2 regions of the Burkholderia cepacia complex sp. TUM26381 genome follow, and region 2 is predicted to be linked to the other one. Evidence: riboswitches for the same ligand, from Rfam matches in the RefSeq annotation. Region 2 holds a riboswitch; the other holds the start of a gene.
What was found. Region 2 has a riboswitch for cobalamin ahead of ACWMMN_RS08505 (HoxN/HupN/NixA family nickel/cobalt transporter). Riboswitches for the same ligand answer to the same signal wherever they lie in the genome.
Positions count from the first base shown of each region.

Region 1: another riboswitch for cobalamin. It lies ahead of ACWMMN_RS23730 (TonB-dependent receptor domain-containing protein); the one in region 2 lies ahead of ACWMMN_RS08505 (HoxN/HupN/NixA family nickel/cobalt transporter).

Region 1 covers NZ_CM172007.1:1,548,085-1,557,218, reverse strand. The annotation lists gene ACWMMN_RS23740 (hypothetical protein) at 1-82, opposite strand, end outside; gene ACWMMN_RS23735 (AraC family transcriptional regulator) at 249-1,307, shown strand; cobalamin riboswitch at 1,397-1,589, shown strand; gene ACWMMN_RS23730 (TonB-dependent receptor domain-containing protein) at 1,805-3,733, shown strand; gene ACWMMN_RS23725 (TetR/AcrR family transcriptional regulator) at 3,865-4,416, shown strand; gene ACWMMN_RS23720 (alpha/beta hydrolase) at 4,439-5,449, shown strand; gene ACWMMN_RS23715 (LysE family translocator) at 5,464-6,102, opposite strand; gene ACWMMN_RS23710 (Lrp/AsnC family transcriptional regulator) at 6,219-6,680, shown strand; gene ACWMMN_RS23705 (collagen-like triple helix repeat-containing protein) at 7,019-8,368, opposite strand; gene ACWMMN_RS23700 (cupin domain-containing protein) at 8,716-9,134, shown strand, end outside.
Region 2 covers NZ_CM172006.1:1,815,455-1,824,588, forward strand. The annotation lists gene cobA (uroporphyrinogen-III C-methyltransferase) at 1-479, opposite strand, end outside; cobalamin riboswitch at 590-825, opposite strand; cobalamin riboswitch at 939-1,202, shown strand; gene ACWMMN_RS08505 (HoxN/HupN/NixA family nickel/cobalt transporter) at 1,391-2,449, shown strand; gene cobW (cobalamin biosynthesis protein CobW) at 2,476-3,564, shown strand; gene cobN (cobaltochelatase subunit CobN) at 3,571-7,380, shown strand; gene ACWMMN_RS08520 (magnesium chelatase ATPase subunit I) at 7,377-8,453, shown strand; gene ACWMMN_RS08525 (vWA domain-containing protein) at 8,594-9,130, shown strand.

The sequences.
Region 1 (9,134 bases), on a different replicon from region 2:
GCAGATAGCGGTCGCGCAGCAGCGCGAGCACGTCGGGAATGCGCTCGGGCGCGAGCGTGATTTCGTCTACGATCTGGATCATTCGCGTATCGTCCGTGGTCGTTCGGGTCGGGATGGCTGGCCGGCCTACGCCGTTCCGGCGAGGCCGAAGCCGGCCGGCGTGGATAGCATTCTTGCGTGGGGGCAGCTCAAGAACCCCTACCGGCCCGCTCACCGGCCCCTGTCGCAGCGATCAGATCGGGAGACTCATGAAACAGCGTGTATTGCCGGCGAGCGGACGCGTGCTGCCGGGTCTCGACGCGCGCCTGCTGAGCGAACTCACGCGCAGCGGCGCGCCGCCGGCCGACCGCACGGCGCAACCGCAGCAAGCGGCGACGACGCCGGGCGGCTTCGTCGCGCTGTACCGCGACGCGATCGTGCGGCTCGAGGCGCAGGTCGCGCGCGGCAACGGCCATCCGCCGATGCGCAAGCAGGAAGTCGACCTGATGTGCCGCTGCCTGCTGAGCTGTGCGACGCTCGCCGACGCGATCCGCTGCGCGCGCGACTTCTGCGAGATGCTGACGCCGCGCGCCGGCGTGCTGTCGCTCGCGGTGCGCGACGGCCACGCGACGTTCCGGATGGACTCGCTGCGTCGTACGCGCAGCCCGGCCGCATGCCTCGTCGACTTGACCGGCCTGTTCTGCTATCTGCAGCTGTTCGGCTGGCTGATCGGGCAACCGCTGCGGCCCACTGGCGTGTGGCTCGGCCATCCGCGCCGCGACGACGCGGTGCCGCTGCTCGGGCTGTTCAACGCGCCGGTCGACGTCGGCCGGAAAACCTACGGCTTCGCGTTCGACGCGACGCGGCTCGATTGCCGCGTGATCCGGCAGCCGGGCGAGCTCGACGCGTTTCTCGTCGACTTTCCGTTTCGTCTGATCGATGCGGCGCCGGCCGTCGTGTCATGGGCGCAGCAGGTGCGCGGTTTTCTCGATGCGGCGCTCGCGCGCGAACAGGCGCTGCCGGCGCTCGCGGAACTGGCCGCGTGGCTCGGCGTCAGCGACGCGACGTTACGGCGGCGGCTCGCGGCGGAAGACAGCGGCTATCACGTGCTGCGCGAACAATGCCTGGCCGATGCGGCACGGCGATGCCTGCACGAGACGGACTGGCCGATTACGCGCGTGGCCGCGTATCTCGGCTTCGGCGGCGAAGAAGCATTCCGGCGCGCGTTCGTGCGCTGGACCGGCGTCGCGCCGAGCCGGTTCCGGCGCGAGCGCTGGGCGCCCGATCACCCCGATTCTTCAGACGAAAAACACGACACCGGCGCATAAGCGAAAGGATTCGGAAAGCAGTTGCCGGGTAATGACGTTTTTTCGCATCCCCGCGCGGCGCGGCAATTGACGCGCCCGAGCGCACGCCATTACCCTTGCGCGCTGATGGTTCCCGGAGACGGGATCAAAAGGGAACGCAGGAGGGGCAACGCCTCGAAACTGCGGCTGCCCCCGCAACTGTGAGCGGCGAATCCGTGCCACTGCATGCCACTGGGAAACCGGGAAGGCCTGCACGGATGACGACCCGCGAGCCAGGAGACCTGCCATCGACCCGAGGTCCAGCAGCCGCACCGGGCGGGGTGTCCCGATGCGCAAGCACCGCCGTTGGCGGTCGCCCGTTGCATGGACGACCCGACCTCAGGATCCGTCAGATGCCCTTCGTTCCCGAATCCGCTTCCCAGCCGGAAGCGTCGCACCGACACGCCGTCGGCATGCACAACCTGCCCGCCCTTCGCTCGCGACCGCCGTACGCGCAACACGCCTTCTCCCGCTGTCTCATGAACATTCGCCATCTGCTCGCCACGTCCGCCGCCACCGCGCTGCTCGCCCCGATCGCCCATGCCGCCGGCGACACCGCGCTCCAGCAGCCGCCCCAGCCGGTGGAAAGCGTCGACCTGCCGACGATCAGCGTGACCGACACGCGTCGCCTGCCCGAATCGTTCGACGGGCGCTATGCGACGACCCAGGTCCTCACGCGAACCGACCTCGACCGGCTGTCGCCGAGCGACCCGAGCATCACTCAGGCGCTTGCGACGCTGCCCGGCGTGACCGTTTCGCAGAACGGCGGCCCCGGTTCGTCCGCATCGGTCAGCATCCGCGGCTCGTCGGCGAGCCAGGTCGCCGTGTTCATCGACGGCATCCGCATCGGCTCGCCCACCACCGGCATCGCGCCGTGGGCCGACCTGCCGACGGAAGCGTTCGAACGGGTCGAAGTGATCTCGGGCCCGGCCGCCGCGTCGTTCGGCGCCAACGCGATGGGCGGTGTCGTGCAGCTGTTCACGCGCCGCTCGTCGAGCCAGCCGAACCAGACCACCGTGTCGTTCGGCGGCGGGTCGAACAAGACGTTCGACACGCAGTTGCGCACGTCGGGCACAGTGCCGTCGACCGGGCCGCTCGCCGCGCTCGGCGGGCTCACCTACTCGCTCGGCCTGCACACGTACAACACGGCCGGCATCGATTCGACGCGGCCGGTCTTGCCGTATCACGAGGACGGCCGCAATCCGTATCACGCGCAGGATCTCGATGCGCGCCTCGGTTACGCGCGCGACAACTGGTCGGTCTCGACGTTCGCGCTGTATCACCGCTCCGACCTGTCCTACGACAACAGCGGCTATCCGAACCGCCAGCTCGATCACCAGCTGACGACCGGTCTCGCGTTCCATCTCGACATCACGCCCGATACGCAGTTCGACCAGTCGTTCGGTTATGCGAACGATCGCCAATTCCTCTACGCGAGCGATCCGGCCATCCCGACCGACCAGATCAATTCGCAGCGCATCAGCACGTCGACCTCCCTGACCCATCAGGAGCGCGGGTTCCACCTGTTCGGCCTGCCGCTATCGGGCGAGAGCAAGCTCGGGTACGACTTCACGCGCGAACAGGCGTTCCTGCCGATCGACGCGCCCGGCGGCATACCGACGCGCAACGACTCCGCGTTCTCGCTGCATCAGTCGGCCACGCTCGGCAGCGTGACGCTGTTCCTCGCGGGGCGTCGCGAGATCATCGCCGGGCAAGGCGTGAACACCGGCAATGTCGCGCTGTCGTGGGCGATCACGCCGGTCTATACGGCGCGCGTGTCGTACGGCAATGCGTTCCGCCTGCCGAGTTTCAACGACCTGTACTACCCCGGCTACGGCAATCCGAACCTCAGCCCGGAACGCAGCACGTCGGTCGAGGCCGCGCTCGACGCGAACACGTCGTACGGCACGTTCACCGCCGCGATCTACGACACGCGCGTCAGCAACCTGATCGCGTACAACCCGGCGACGTATTCGCCGATGAACATCGGCCGCGCGCATATCCGCGGGATCGACCTGTCGTACAAGGGGACGATCGGCCGCTACACGCCGGTGAGCGTCGCGATCGGCCTCCTGAATCCGCAGGACGAGACCCATGACAGCTGGCTCAACCGCCGGCCGCGCCAGACGGTCAGCCTGAACGTGGACCACACGTGGGACGAACTGCACCTGCACGCGCTCAGCACGGGGGCGTCGCTGAACTACGGCGGGACGACCTTCGACGATCCGGTCAACACGACGTACCTGCCGTCGTACCTGACCGTGAACCTGCGCGCGTCGTACCGGATCAATTCGCACCTGACGGTGTCGGCCACGCTGTCGAACCTGTTCGACCGGCAATACATGACCGCGTACGGCTACAACACGCTCGGGCGGACTGCGTTCGGCAAGGTCAGCTACACGTTCTGACGGCGCGTCGCCTCGGCGCCTGCGTCGCGGGCGCCGGCACGCACGGGAAATTGACATCGCAGCAAAACCTAATAGAATTAGGTTTTTGACTAACCTGCATAGCATCCGTCATGGCACGTGCCGGCATTACCATGGACAAGCTCGTCGAAGCCGGCGCGCAGCTCGCCGATGAAACCGGCTTCGAACAGCTCACCGGCGCAGCGCTCGCGCGGCATTTCGACGTCAAGCTGGCCAGCCTGTATTCCCATATCCCGAGTTTCGACGACCTGAAGAGCCGGATCGCGCTGTTCGCGCTGCAGGAGCTCGCCGATCGCGCGACCGACGCACTGGCCGGCCGCACCGGCAAGGACGCGCTGGCCGCGCTCGCGAACGTCTATCGCGACTATGCACGCGCGCATCCCGGCCGCTTTGCGGCCGCGCGCCATCCGGTGAGCGCCGAGCGCGCCGCCGGGAGCGCGGGCGGCCGGCTCGTGAGGATGACCTCGGCCGTACTGCGCAGCTACGACCTGCCGGATGCCGAGCAGGCCCATGCGATCCGCCTGCTCGGCGGCTTCTTCATGGGCTACGTGACGCTCGAAGGCGCCGGCGGCTTCTCGCACAGCGCGCCGGATTCCGATGCGTCGTGGTCGCGCAGCCTCGATGCGCTCGACGTGATGCTGCGCCACTGGCCTTCGGCCGCATGACGCGCCGGCTGGAATTCAAGCGATGAAAGACAAACCTGACGGCGTCGTACTGGCGAGCCGTGTCGTGCCTTTCCCGGCATCGATCAGCGACGAAGCGCGAAGCGCGTTGCAACGACTCGTCGGCAACGACGGCGTGCCGCTGAATGCGCTGCACGTGATGCCGGCGCTGGACGATCGCGACGCGTGGATGCGCGTGAAGGCGGCCGCCGATGAGCACTACGCGGCCGCCGTCGAGAAGCTCGCCGGGTATCTGCGTTCGAGCGTCGAGACGATCCGCGCCGGCCACGCGGACGTGCATGTCGCGACGCCCGAAGCGCCGGTGTCCGATGCATGCGCCTACATCGACCTGCACGGCGGCGCACTGATCGTCGGCGGCGGCGCCGCGTGCCGCGCCGGCGCGCAAATGCAGGCCGACCGGCTCGGCATGCGCTGCTACGGCGTCGACTACCGCATGCCGCCCGGCCATCCGTATCCGGCCGCACTCGACGATTGCATCGCGACCTATGCGCACGTGCTGGCGCGCCACGCGCCGGAAAACGTCGTGATCGGCGGCCGCTCGGCCGGCGGCAATCTCGCAGCCGCGATGGTGCTGCGCGCCCGCGACGAAGGCTTGCCGCTGCCGGCCGCGCTGGTGCTGCTGTCGCCGGAAGCCGACCTGACCGAATCCGGCGACAGCTTCGAGACCAACCGGCTCGTCGATGTCGTGCTGCCCGCGTCGCTGATGCCGAACAACCTGTTGTACGCGAACGGCGCCGATCTCGCGCATCCGTACCTGTCGCCGCTGTTCGGCGATTTCGCCGCCGGCTTCCCGCCGACGTTCATCCAGAGCGGCACGCGCGACCTGTTCCTGTCGAACGCCGTGCGCCTGCATCGCGCGTTGCGGCGCGCGCAGGTGCCCACCGAGCTGCACGTGTTCGAAGGGATGCCGCACGGCGGGTTCATGGGTGCGCCGGAGGACATCGAGCTGAGCCAGGAGATCGCGCGCTTCGTGCATGCGCATTTGCCGGCGCTGCCTGCCGCAAGCACTCGCTAGAACGGCGCCCCGCGTCAGGACCCGAGCAGGCCGCGCACACCCGCGACCAGCTGGATCGCGCCGAATACCGCGATGACGGCGGCCGACACGCGCGACAACCCGTGCATGAACGCGAACGACAGCTTCGTGCGCAGCGCCGCAGTCGCGCTGCTCAGGCACAGCCACCACGTGGCGGAACCGATGAACACGCCGGCGACCATCCACGCCACGGCCGGCCACATCGCGCCTTCCCGCGCAGCCTGCAGCGGGCCGAGCGCCGCGAAAATCCCGATGAACGACACGATCGTCATCGGGTTCGACAGCGTGAGGCCGAACGTCGTCAGGAAATCGCGCAGGACGGTCGTGCGCGGCAGGTCGCGTTGCACCGCCGACGCGGCCGGCGCCTGACGCCCGATCGTCCACGCGAGCCACACGAGGAACGCGCCGCCGCCAATTTTCAGGCCGACGGTCAGCATCGGGAATGCGGTGACGATACCCGCGATGCCGAGCGCACCGAGCAACCCGTAGATCGCATCGGCACACGCGGCGCCGATGCCCGTCGCGAACCCCGCCTGAAAGCCGCGGCTCAGGCTGCGCTGAATGCACAGCATGCCGATCGGGCCGACCGGCACCGCGATCGACAGCCCCATCACGACGGACTTGATGAACAACATTGCCTGCTCCTTGCGACATCCCGCGGGTTGAACAGGCATCGTAGGGAAAGTCCGGTCATCGCTGAATGCGGTTTTTAAGGAAAAATGGGGGCTCCACCTTAAAAAATCCCGCCGCGATGGATGATCTGGACTGGAAGGTACTGGCGCTGTTGCAAGCGAACGGCCGCATCAGCTATACGGAACTCGCGCGTCAGGTTCACCTGTCGGTGCCGGCGGTGACGGAGCGCGTGAAGCGCCTCGAGGCGTCCGGCGTCGTCGAGGGTTACACGGCCCGGATCAATCCGGCCGCGGCCGGCTACCCGGTGAGCGCGCTGATCGGCATCACGGTGCCGCAGCCGGCCAAGGCGAAATTCCTCAAGCTGCTGGAGTCGATTCCCGAAGTCGTCGAATGCCGTCACGTGACGGGCGCGGATTCGTACGTGATGCGGTTCGTCGCAACCAGCATGACCCATCTCGAACAACTGATCGAGCGCATCAACCTGTACGGCGAAACGCGCACGTCGATCGTCATGTCAACGCCCGTGCCGGTGCGCGGGCTGGCACGGCCGCCGTCGAAGGTCGACGGCACCCGCGCCTGACCTGTCGATCGACACGGTACGGCCGGCCTCGTCGCGACCGTCGCGAGTGGCGATGACCGGCCGATCTCCGGCCGGCGGCCGGCCATCCGACGTGCCCGGGACGATCGGCACGCGCCGGTTACTTACCGGTTACTTACCTGCTACTTACCTGTTACTTACCTGTTACTTACCTGTTACTTACCTGTTACTTACCTGTTACTTACCTGTTACTTACATGTTACTTACCGGTTACTTGCCGGTTACTTGCCGGTTACTTGCCGGTTACTTGCCGGTTACTTGCCGGTTACTTGCCGGTTACTTGCCGGTTACTTGCCGGTTACTTGCCGGTTACTTGCCGGTTACTTGCCGGCGACGCCGCCGGTCACGCCACCGAGCAGGCCACCCACCAGCGACGTAACGGGTGCGAGCGGATTGCCCGCGCCGCCCGACGCCGTACCGCCGCCCGTACCGGCCCCGGGCCCGTTCACCACGGTCGCCGGTATGCCGCCGACGACGCTGGTCACCAGACCGGAAACCGGCACGCCGCCGTTCGCGCCTTTCGGACTCACGAGACCGCCTGCATTGGTCACCGTGTTGCCGAGCGCGAAAGCGACCTGTCCGAGGGCGCCGACGATCGGCTGCGACGACGCGGACGTCACCTTGACGCCTGCCGACGTGATCGCTGCACCGACTTGCCCGAGCAGGCCGGCAACCGGCTGTCCGAGGCCCGTCGCCGTGCCGACCTGCTGCGTAAGCTGGCCGGTGGTCGTGACGAGTGGCGTGATCGCGTTGCTGATCGCCTGCGTAGTCTGTTGCACCGGGCCCGACGACAGGGTCGCGCCGAGTGTTGCGCCGCCCGCCTGGAGACCGCCGGCCACCGTGTCGAGCAAGCCGCCGACCGGCGCCGTGACGGGCGCCAGCGGCGCGAGCGGCCCGGTGCCGAGCGCCTTCACGGCCTGGCTCAGGCCGGTGACCGGGTTACTCGTCGAACCGACGATGGAACCGAGGCCGGCAACGGTCGTGCCGACCGGATTCGACGCGATGCCGATCTGGCCGATCCCGTTGCTCACCGCATTGGAGGTATCGCGAATGATCGTGCCGGCGCCGATGACCGTGTTGCCAAGCCCCGCCGTCACGTCCTTGCCGACGGGGGGCGTCACGCCTTTGATCGTCGTGCCCGCTGCCATGACGACGCCGCCGATGGAACTGATGATGCCGTTCGTGCCCGGCGTACCGCTGCTCGAACCGCTGCTGCTGGTGCCGCTGCTGCTGGTGCCACTGCTGCTGGTGCCACTGCTGCTCGTGCCACTGCTGCTCGTGCCGCTGCTGCTCGTGCCGCTGCTGCTCGTGCCGCTGCTGCTTGTGCCGCTGCTGCTCGTGCCGCTGCTGCTCGTGCCGCTGCTGCTCGTGCCACTGCTGCTCGTGCCACTGCTGCTCGTGCCACTGCTGCTCGTGCCGCTGCTGCTCGTGCCGCTGCTGCTCGTGCCGCTGCTGCTCGTGCCACTGCTGCTCGTGCCACTGCTACCGCTCGTGCCGCTACTGCTTGTGCCGCTGCTACCGCTCGTGCCACTGGTCCCGCTCGTGCTCGTCCCGATGTTGTTACCCGGCAGCGTCGGCGCCGTGATGTCGCCGCCGCCGCATGCCGCCAGCGCACACGCCGCAGCGATGGCCGCGACCGCAACATTTGCATTGATGAAATGATTGTGCATGGAAATCCCCGTCCGTTTTTTTGCTCGATCCTTCCAGCAAGCATCTACCGTGCCATCGCCCTCAGGATCTCTGACGATCCGGCCATCGCATCGGATCGCGCCGTCCCGCCGCGCCTCACGCGGGTGACGCCCGGCACCGTCGCCCGCTCGATCCGCGCACGCGCACCTTACGTTCCGGTAAACCGTGCGTAACACGCATCCGGCGTTACGTAGCACCGCGCGACAAATGACCGGGCGCGACGTCGCCGCTCTCCTTCGCGCACACCCAACGGTGCTATCGTCGATACCTGCCCCGATATCCCCGCCATCGGCGCCACCGGCGCCCCGATCCCCGGACCAGACAGACGATGAACAATCCGCGAGAAATCCTGACCGCCGCCGAGATCACCGCAATGGAACCGGAACATTCCGTCCATCCGTTGAACGCGAATGCCGCGCGCCTGAAGCGATCTCTGGGTGATGCGACCGGGCTGACGCAACTGGGCTTCCATCTGATGACCTTGATGCCGGGGCACGAATCGACCGAATATCACCGGCACCTGTACGGGGAAGAATGCGTCTACGTGCTGTCCGGAAGCGGCGAAGCCACCATCGACGGCCAGACCTGCCCGGTCGGCCCGGGAGATTTCATGGGATTTCCGCGCGGCGGCCCCGCGCACACGATGCGCAATACCGGCGACGCGCCGCTTGTCTATATCGTGGCCGGCGATCGTCCGGAGCACGACGTGTGCGACTACCCGAATCTCGGCAAGCGGTTGTACAAGGC
Region 2 (9,134 bases):
ATCACGCCCTGCGCGTCGCCGCGCTGAGTGACCGGAATGCCGAGTGCGGCCGGCGCGGCGATGCCGGCGGTGATGCCGTTCACGACCTCGACCGGAAAACCCGCCGCGCCAAGCGCGGCCAGTTCCTCGCCGCCGCGGCCGAACACGAACGGATCGCCGCCCTTGAGCCGCGCGACGCTACGGCCCGCGCGCAGATGCGCGAGCATCGCGGCGACGATCGCGTCCTGCGGCGTCGACGCATGGCCGCCGCGCTTGCCGACGTGCTCGATCTGCGCGTCGGCGCGCGCATGGCGCAGCACGTCGGGGTTCACGAGATCGTCGACGAGCAGTACGTCGGCCATGCCGATCGCGCGCGCGGCCCTGAGCGTCAGCAGGTCGGCGTCGCCGGGGCCGGCACCGATGAGCCAGGCGCGGCTCATCGCACGCGGCACGGTACGCACCGTGTCGAAACAGTGGAAAAGAAAAGGCGGGCGGCACATCGGCGGCCGGCGGACAGGCAATGCATGACGGATCGGGCGAAGCCCGCGCGAACGCGGGCGGAATGCGCACCCCATCCGTCCCCCGCGGATCGGGCGTTCGGCGAGCATCGGGCTCGCCCCTTGCGTCGGCCGGTATCCGGGCTGGCCGCTTGCCAGGCCGCAGCCTTCCCGCCCGGTGAAGGGCAGTGGCATCGCGGGCGGCCTGGGCGCGTGCGCGGGGAGCGCGTCGCGCAGGCGGCGTACCGTTGCGGGGACAGCACAGGCCGGGCGGTCATCCGCCTCCTGTTTCCCGTTTAACTGCATGCGCGGAATGCGCATGCGAGCACCGAACGCGGCGCATACGATAGCACACGGTTCGCCCGCGCGAACCGGCCACGGAAGGTCTCCGGCGCGGCGCGAGGGCGGTGCGGAACGCAGTCCCGCGGCCCGTGCCGCCTTGACGCTCCTGCCCCCGCCGCCTACACTCGCACGCGTTTTGGTGCTCGCGCGCGCCTTCCGGCGTGCGCAGTTAAACGGGAAACAGGGAGCCTGCCTGCGTCGCAGTCGAGCCAACCTGTGCTGCCCCCGCAACGGTAAGCGAACGCATCGTGCCCGCCGCGATGCAGCGCCGCTTCGCCGCATGCCGCCCGCATGCGGACGACCGCCACTGGATGCCCTGCGCATCCGGGAAGGCGAAGCGGCGTGTTCGTCAGTCCGGATACCGGCCTAAACATTGGGGTTCAGCGCCGCGGGGAGGCGGCGCATCGTCCACGACCGTAGCGTGCCCGACACCCGAGCGTTTCCCGATTCCCGACGTCCGGCCGCCTGCGCGAGTGCGCATGTTCCGGTGCGATGAAGGGCCGGACCGCGCGGGGCCGCGTAGCGACGGCCGTGTTGGCATTCTTCATGTCGACCGTTCGCCAAGGAGCGTCATGCCCGATTCGTTGTTTCGCCTGTTCAACGACAGTCCGTCCGGGTTGCGCGGCAAGATCGTCGCGATCTATGCGCTGCTGATCGCCTTCAACGCAGGCGCGTGGATCTGGGCATTCGCCGCTTTCCACGTCCAGCCCGTGCTGCTCGGCACCGCGCTGCTCGCGTACGTGTTCGGGCTGCGTCATGCGGTCGACGCCGACCACATCGCGGCCATCGACAACGTCACGCGCAAGCTGATGCAGGAGGGGCGCAGCCCGCTCGGCGCGGGCCTGTTCTTCTCGCTCGGCCATTCGACGGTCGTGATCGTGATGTCGGTCGTGGTGACGCTCACGGCCGCGTCGCTCGCGCGCTTCGAGAGCATGAAAGCGTGGGGCGGCGTGATCAGCACGAGCGTGTCGGCGTTCTTCCTGCTGGTGCTCGCGATCGCGAACCTGCTGATCCTGATTTCCGTCTACCGGACCTTTCGCGCCGCGCGGCGCGGCGAGCCGATCGTCGACGCCGATCTCGACATGCTGCTGAACCAGCGCGGCGTGCTCGCGCGCCTGTTCCGCCCGCTGTTCCGGCTCGTGTCGCGCAGCTGGCACCTGTATCCGGTCGGCTTCCTGTTCGGTTTCGGCTTCGACACGGCGACCGAGATCGCGCTGTTCGGTATCTCGGCGGCGCAGGTGCAGGGCGGGCTGTCGTTCTGGTCCGTGATGGCGCTGCCGATGCTGTTCACCGCCGGCATGACGCTCGTCGACACGACCGACGGCATCCTGATGATGGGCGCGTATCGCTGGGCGTACGTGCGGCCGATCCGCAAGATCTACTACAACATGACGATCACTTTCGTGTCGGTGCTGGTCGCCGCGCTGATCGGCGGCATCGAGGTGCTCGCGCTGCTCGCGGACAAGCTGTCGCTGCAGGGCCCGGTGTGGGACTTCGCGTCGATGGTGGCGTCGCACTTCGGCATGCTCGGCTATGTCGTGATCGGCCTGTTCCTCGCATGCTGGCTCGTGTCGGCCCTGATCTACCGGTTAAAGCGCTACGACGAGATCGACGTGACGATCTCGGCCTGACTCTCCCTTACGACCCTGGATATTCCATGACCCTACGCAAGCTTCCCGTCACGATCGTCACGGGCTTTCTCGGCAGCGGCAAGACGACGCTGATGCGCCACATCCTGCAACACGCCGAAGGCCGCCGCATCGCGGTGATCGTCAACGAATTCGGCGAACTCGGCATCGACGGCGAGATCCTCAAGGGCTGCGGCATCGGCTGCGAGGACGCCGACGGCGCGCCGGGCGAAGCGTCCGGCCAGCTGTACGAACTCGCGAACGGCTGCCTGTGCTGCACCGTGCAGGAAGAGTTCTATCCGGTGATGGAAGCGCTCGTCGAGCGCCGCGCGGACATCGACCACGTGCTGATCGAGACGTCGGGCCTCGCGCTGCCGAAGCCGCTCGTGCAGGCGTTCAACTGGCCGACGATCCGCAACAGCTTCACGGTCGACGCGGTCGTGACCGTCGTCGACGGGCCGGCCGCCGCGAGCGGCCAGTTCGCGGAAAACCCGCAGGCCGTCGACGCGCAGCGCCGCGCCGATCCGAACCTCGACCACGAATCGCCGTTGCACGAACTGTTCGCCGATCAGCTGTCGTCGGCCGATCTGGTGATCGTGAACAAGGCCGATCTCGTCGGCGACGCGGAGTTTGCGCAGATCGAAACCGCGATCCGTGACGAGATCCCGCCGCAGGTGAAGATCGTGCGCGCGACGCGCGGCGAGCTCGACCTCGCGATGCTGCTCGGCCTCGAATCGGCGTCGGAAGAAACGATCCACCTGCGTCACGACCATCACGGCTCGGCTGACGACGGCGATCACGATCACCATCACGACGATTTCGACTCGGTGGTCGTGTCCGGCGACGCCGGCACGCGCGAAGCGACGATCGCCGCGCTGCAGCGCGTCGTCGAAGCGCACACGATCTACCGCGCGAAAGGCTTTGCCGCGCTGCCCGGCGCGCCGATGCGGCTCGTGATCCAGGGGGTCGGGCGCCGTTTCGACAGCTATTTCGACCGTCGCTGGCAGGACGGCGAAACGCGCGCGAGCCGCTTCGTGCTGATCGGCGAGGATCTCGACGCGGCCGCACTGCAACGCGCGTTCGACGCCGCGTGCGCGGCCGAGCTGCAACAGGCGTAACGCACGATGCATCTGCTGCGCACCACGCCGGGCGGCTTCGTCGACGATACGCAGGGTGTCGTCCGGATCGACCAGCAGCCGGCCGACATCGTGATCCTGAGTTCGGCCGACACGACGCTGTCGCTGCTCGCGAGCGTCGTGCCGCACTTGGCCGAAGGTTTCCCGAGCGTGCGGCTCGCGAACGTCACGTTCCTGCGCCAGCCGGCGTCGGTCGATTTCTATGTCGACGACGTGCTGCGCCACGCGAAGACGGTCGTGATCGATCATCTCGGCGGCGAGGCGTACTGGCCGTACGGGATCGAGCAGGCCGTGTCGCTCGCGTCGAAGCGCGGGCAGCAGCTCGCGATGTTCTCGGGCGATCTGCAGGAAGATCCGAACCTCGTCGCGAAGAGTACCGTCACGCCGGATCTGTGCCGGCTGTGGTGGCGCTATCTGCGCGAGGGCGGCGTACACAACGCCGACGCGCTGCTGCGCAGCATTGCATTCCACACGCTCGGGTTCGGCGACGCCCCCGAGCTGCCGCGCCCGCTGCCGGCCGCCGCGCTGTATCACCCGGCGCGCGACCGCGCGAGCGTCGACGACTGGCAGCCGCGCTGGACGCCCGGCGCGCCCGTCGTCGCGATCCTGTTCTATCGCGCGCACTGGCAGGCCGCGAACACGGCCGTGTTCGACGCGCTGGCCGATGCGCTCGTCGAGGAAGGGCTGAATCCGCTGCCGATCGCGGTGACGTCGCTGAAGGATGCGGTGAGCCGCGAGGTCATCACGCAGCTCTGCGACACGCACGGCGTCGCGCTCGTGTTGAACACGACCGCGTTCGCGGCCGGCGCGATCGACAGCCCCGAACACGACGTGCTTGCCGGCGACGCGCCGGTGCTGCAGGTGATCCTGTCCGGCGGCAATCGCGACGCGTGGGTGGCCGACAACCAGGGCCTGCATGCGCGTGACATCGCGATGCACATCGCGCTGCCCGAAGTCGACGGGCGCATCGTCACGCGCGCGGTGAGTTTCAAGGGGCTCGCATACCGTTGCCCGCACACCGAGGTCGACGTCGTGCGCTACCAGCCGGACGCCGAGCGGATCGCGTTCGTCGCGGCGCTCGCGCGCGGCTGGTGCCGGCTGCGCACGCTCGACAACGCCGACAAGCGTGTCGCGCTGATTCTCGCTAACTATCCGCAAAGCGAAGGGCGGATCGGCAACGGCGTCGGGCTCGACACGCCGGCGTCCGCGCTGCGCGTGCTCGCGACGCTGCGCGATGCGGGCTACGCGGTGGCCGACCTGCCGCCCGACGGCGACGCGCTGATCGCGCGGCTCACCGAAGGCGTGACCAACGACGCGGCCGTGCACGCATTGCGCCCGGCATTCCAGAGCTTCCCGCTGGCCGACTACGTCGCGCGGTTCGCGCGGCTCCCGGTGGCCGTGCGCGACGCGCTGAACGAACGCTGGGGACCGCCCGAAGCCGACCCGACGCTGCGGCACGGGCGTTTCACGATCGCCGGCTGGCGCGCGGGCAACGTGTTCGTCGGCATCCAGCCGTCGCGCTCGCGCGGCGAGAACGACTATGCGAGCTACCACGACGCGGATCTCGTACCGCCGCATGCGTATCTCGCGTTCTATTTCTGGCTGCGCGACGCGTATCGCATCGACGCGGTCATCCACCTCGGCAAGCACGGCAACCTCGAGTGGCTGCCGGGCAAGAGCGTCGCGCTGTCCGACGCGTGCTGGCCCGACCTGACGCTCGGGCCGCTGCCGCACCTGTATCCGTTCATCGTCAACGATCCGGGCGAGGGCAGCCAGGCGAAGCGCCGCGCGCAGGCGGTGATCATCGATCACCTGATGCCGCCGCTCACGCGCGCGGAAAACTACGGCCCGCTGCAGGATCTCGAGCGGCAGGTCGACGAATACTACGAAGCGCTGATGGTCGATGCGCGGCGCGCGAAGCTGCTGCGCAAGACGATCCTCGCAACGATCGCCGAGCATCGTCTGCATGACGAACTGAGCGTGTCGCCGCCGCGCGATGCGGGCGACGAGGATGCGCTGCTCACGCGCGTCGACGCGTGGCTGTGCGAACTGAAGGAAGCGCAGATCCGCGACGGGCTGCACGTGTTCGGCCTGTCGCCGGCCGATCGCCAGCGCCGCGATACGCTGCTCGCGCTCGCACGCTTTCCGGTCGGCGACGGCAAGGGCGCGCGCGCGGGGCTGATCGGCGCGCTGGCGCGCGATCTGATGCCCGGCGACGACTTCGATCCGCTCGCGGCCGACTGGGCCGCGCCGTGGGCCGGCCCGCGCCCGGCGATCCTGCAGGCGCTCGACGCGTCGCCGTGGCGCCATGCGGGCGATACGCGCGAGCGGCTCGAACGGCTCGCGCAGCAATGGCTGGACGGGCTGTGCGCAGCCAACGGCGCCGCCCCTGCCACCGACTCGACACCGCCCGGCGAATGGCCGCATACGCTCGCGGTGATCGAGCGCGTCCGCGCGACGCTGCTGCCCGCGCTCGACGCATGCGGCGGCGAGGAAATGCGTCAGCTGCTGCGCGGGCTCGACGGCCGCTTCGTGCCGCCGGGGCCGAGCGGCTCGCCGTCGCGCGGCCGTCCAGACGTGCTGCCGACCGGCCGCAACTTCTACTCGGTCGACACGCGCGCGGTGCCGACACAGGCCGCGTGGTCGCTCGGTCTGAAATCCGCGCAGCAGCTGATCGAGCGCCATCTGCAGGATCACGGCGACTATCCGCGCGCGATCGGCCTGTCGGTATGGGGCACGGCGACGATGCGCACCGGCGGCGACGACATCGCGCAGGCGTTCGCGCTGCTCGGCGTGCGGCCGAAATGGGCGCACGGCAGCCATCGCGTGACCGACTTCGAGATCCTCCCGATCGAGATCTTCGACCGGCCGCGCATCGACGTGACGCTACGCGTATCGGGCTTCTTCCGCGACGCGTTCCCGAACCTGATGCACCTGTTCGATGCGGCCGTGCAGGCTGTCGCCGCGCTCGACGAGCCCGAGGAACTGAACCCGGTTCGTGCGCGCATCGAGCGCGAACGTGCGAAATGGGTCGCGCAGGGCGTGGCGCCCGACGAAGCGCGGCGCCGCGCCGGCTGGCGCGTGTTCGGCGCGCGGCCGGGCAGCTACGGCGCGGGCCTGCAGGACCTGATCGACCAGCGCCGCTGGCAGAGCGACGCCGATCTTGCCGATGCGTATCGCCAGTGGGGCGGCCATGCGTATGCGCAGAACAGCGCGGGCGACGCGGCCGCCGACGTATTCGGCGAGCGGCTCGCGACGATCGACGTCGTCGTGCAGAACCAGGACAGCCGCGAGCACGACATCCTCGATTCGAACGATTACTACCAGTTCCAGGGCGGGATGACGGCGGCCGTGCGGCACTTGTCCGGGCAGCAGCCGAGCATCTACCACGGCGACCATGCGAACCCGGTCGCGCCAAAGATGCGCACGCTGCGCGAGGAAATCGCGCGCGTGATCCGCTCGCGCGTCGTCAACCCGAAATGGCTCGACGGCGTGAAGCGGCACGGCTACAAGGGCGCGGCCGAGATGGCTGCGACCGTCGACTACCTGTACGGCTATGACGCGACCGCGCGCGTGCTGTCGGACCACCAGTACGCGCTCGTCGCCGACGCGTACCTGTTCGACGATGCCACCCGCGCGTTCTTGGAACGACACAACCCGAAGGCGCTGCACGGCATCTGCGAACGTTTCGTGGAAGCGATGCAGCGCGGCCTGTGGCAACAGCCGGGCGACTATCGCGAGCGGATCGAAGCGGTCTGGCTCGCGAGCGAACAACTCCAGGAAGGGGGACGGCGATGACCGATCCGACGACGCACCGCGCGCGCGCGGTTTTTCCGTTTGCGGCGCTCGTCGCGCAGGACGCGCTGCAGCAGGCATTGCTGCTCGCCGCGATCGACCCGTCGCTCGGCGGCGTGCTCGTGAGCGGGCCGCGCGGCACCGCGAAATCGACCGCCGCGCGCGGCCTCGCGGAGCTACTGCCGGAAGGGCAGTTCGTCACGCTGCCGCTGTCGGCGAGCGACGAGCAGGTGACGGGCACGCTCGATCTCGCGCATGCGCTCGCTGAAAACGGCGTGCGCTTCCGGCCGGGCCTGCTCGCGCGTGCGCACCTCGGTGTGCTGTATGTCGACGAAGTGAACCTGCTCGCCGACGGGCTCGTCGATACGCTGCTGGACGTCGCCGCGAGCGGCGTGAACATCGTCGAGCGCGATGGCGTGTCGCACGCGCACGACGCACGCTTCGTGCTGGTCGGCACGATGAATCCCGAGGAGGGCGAGCTGCGTCCGCAGTTGCTCGACCGCTTCGGGTTGATGGTCGAACTGGAGAACTGTTTCGACGCCGCGCAGCGCGAGCGGATCGTGAAGGCGCGACTTGCGTTCGATCTCGATCCGGATGCCTTCCGCACGCGCCATGCCTCCGCGCAGCGCGAACTCGGCGACCGGATTCATGCGGCGCGTGCGCGGCTGGCCGCGCTGAATTTCGACGATGCGGTGCATGCGCGCGTCAGCGCGCTGTGCATCGACGCGGCCGTCGACGGGTTGCGTGCCGATCTGGTGATGCTGCGCGCCGCGCGCGCACTGGCCGCGCTGGAACAGGCCGACGCGGTGACGGTATCGCAGGTGGAACGCGTGGCCGAAGCGGTGTTGCGGCACCGGCGCCATGCGGGTACGCCGCCGTCGCACGGATCGTCGCAGCACGGTGGCGAGCACGACGATCGTTCGCCGCCGGATGCACGCCAGCGGCCCGACAACCGGCCGGGCGAGACACGCGGCGATGCGTCGGCATCGCAGGGCGACTGGGGTTATCTGCCGCCTGAACCGGCCGGGCTGCGCGACGTGAAAAGCGTGGTGCCGCTGCCGCTAAAAAAACGCTGAGCCATCGAGCCGGCGCCGCCGCGAACGCCGTTCGCGGTCCTCGATGGCAGTCAGGCGCAGCCGCACGCGTACCGGGCACGGCACGCGCCGGCACGGCCGTTGCATGGCCGGCGACGCTCGCCGCGAAACGCGACGGCCGGCTGCATCGCGATCAGCTGCGCTTCCGGAAACGCGCGGGCACGCCGCATGCGCTGCATTGCTTCGTGCTCGACTGCTCGGCGTCGATGCTGTCGCACGAGCGGCTCGCGCTCGCGAAGGGGCTGATCGTCGCGTATTTCGATCAGGCCGCGCGCGACCGTGTCGAAACCGCGCTGATCTGCTTCGGCGGCCACGGCGCCGCGCGGCGCTTCGGCCCGGCCGTGCCGCGCTGGTGGAATGCGCGCTGGCTCGAACCGGTCGACGGCGGCGGCGGCACGCCGCTCGCGGACGGCATCGCCGCCGCCGCGCAGCTGCTCGCGCGCGATGCGCGGCGCGAGCCTGGCAAGCAGCGCTGGCTGTGGGTGCTGTCGGACGGGCGCACGCGCGAGACGCCGGCCAGGCCCGCGGCGGCCGATCATGTCGTGTTCGTCGACTTCGACGATGCGGCCGTGCGGATCGGGCAGGGTGCACGGCTCGCCGCCGCATGGGGCGCGCAGTGGATGACGGCCGACGCGCTGCGCACGGATCTCGCCGGCTGATGGC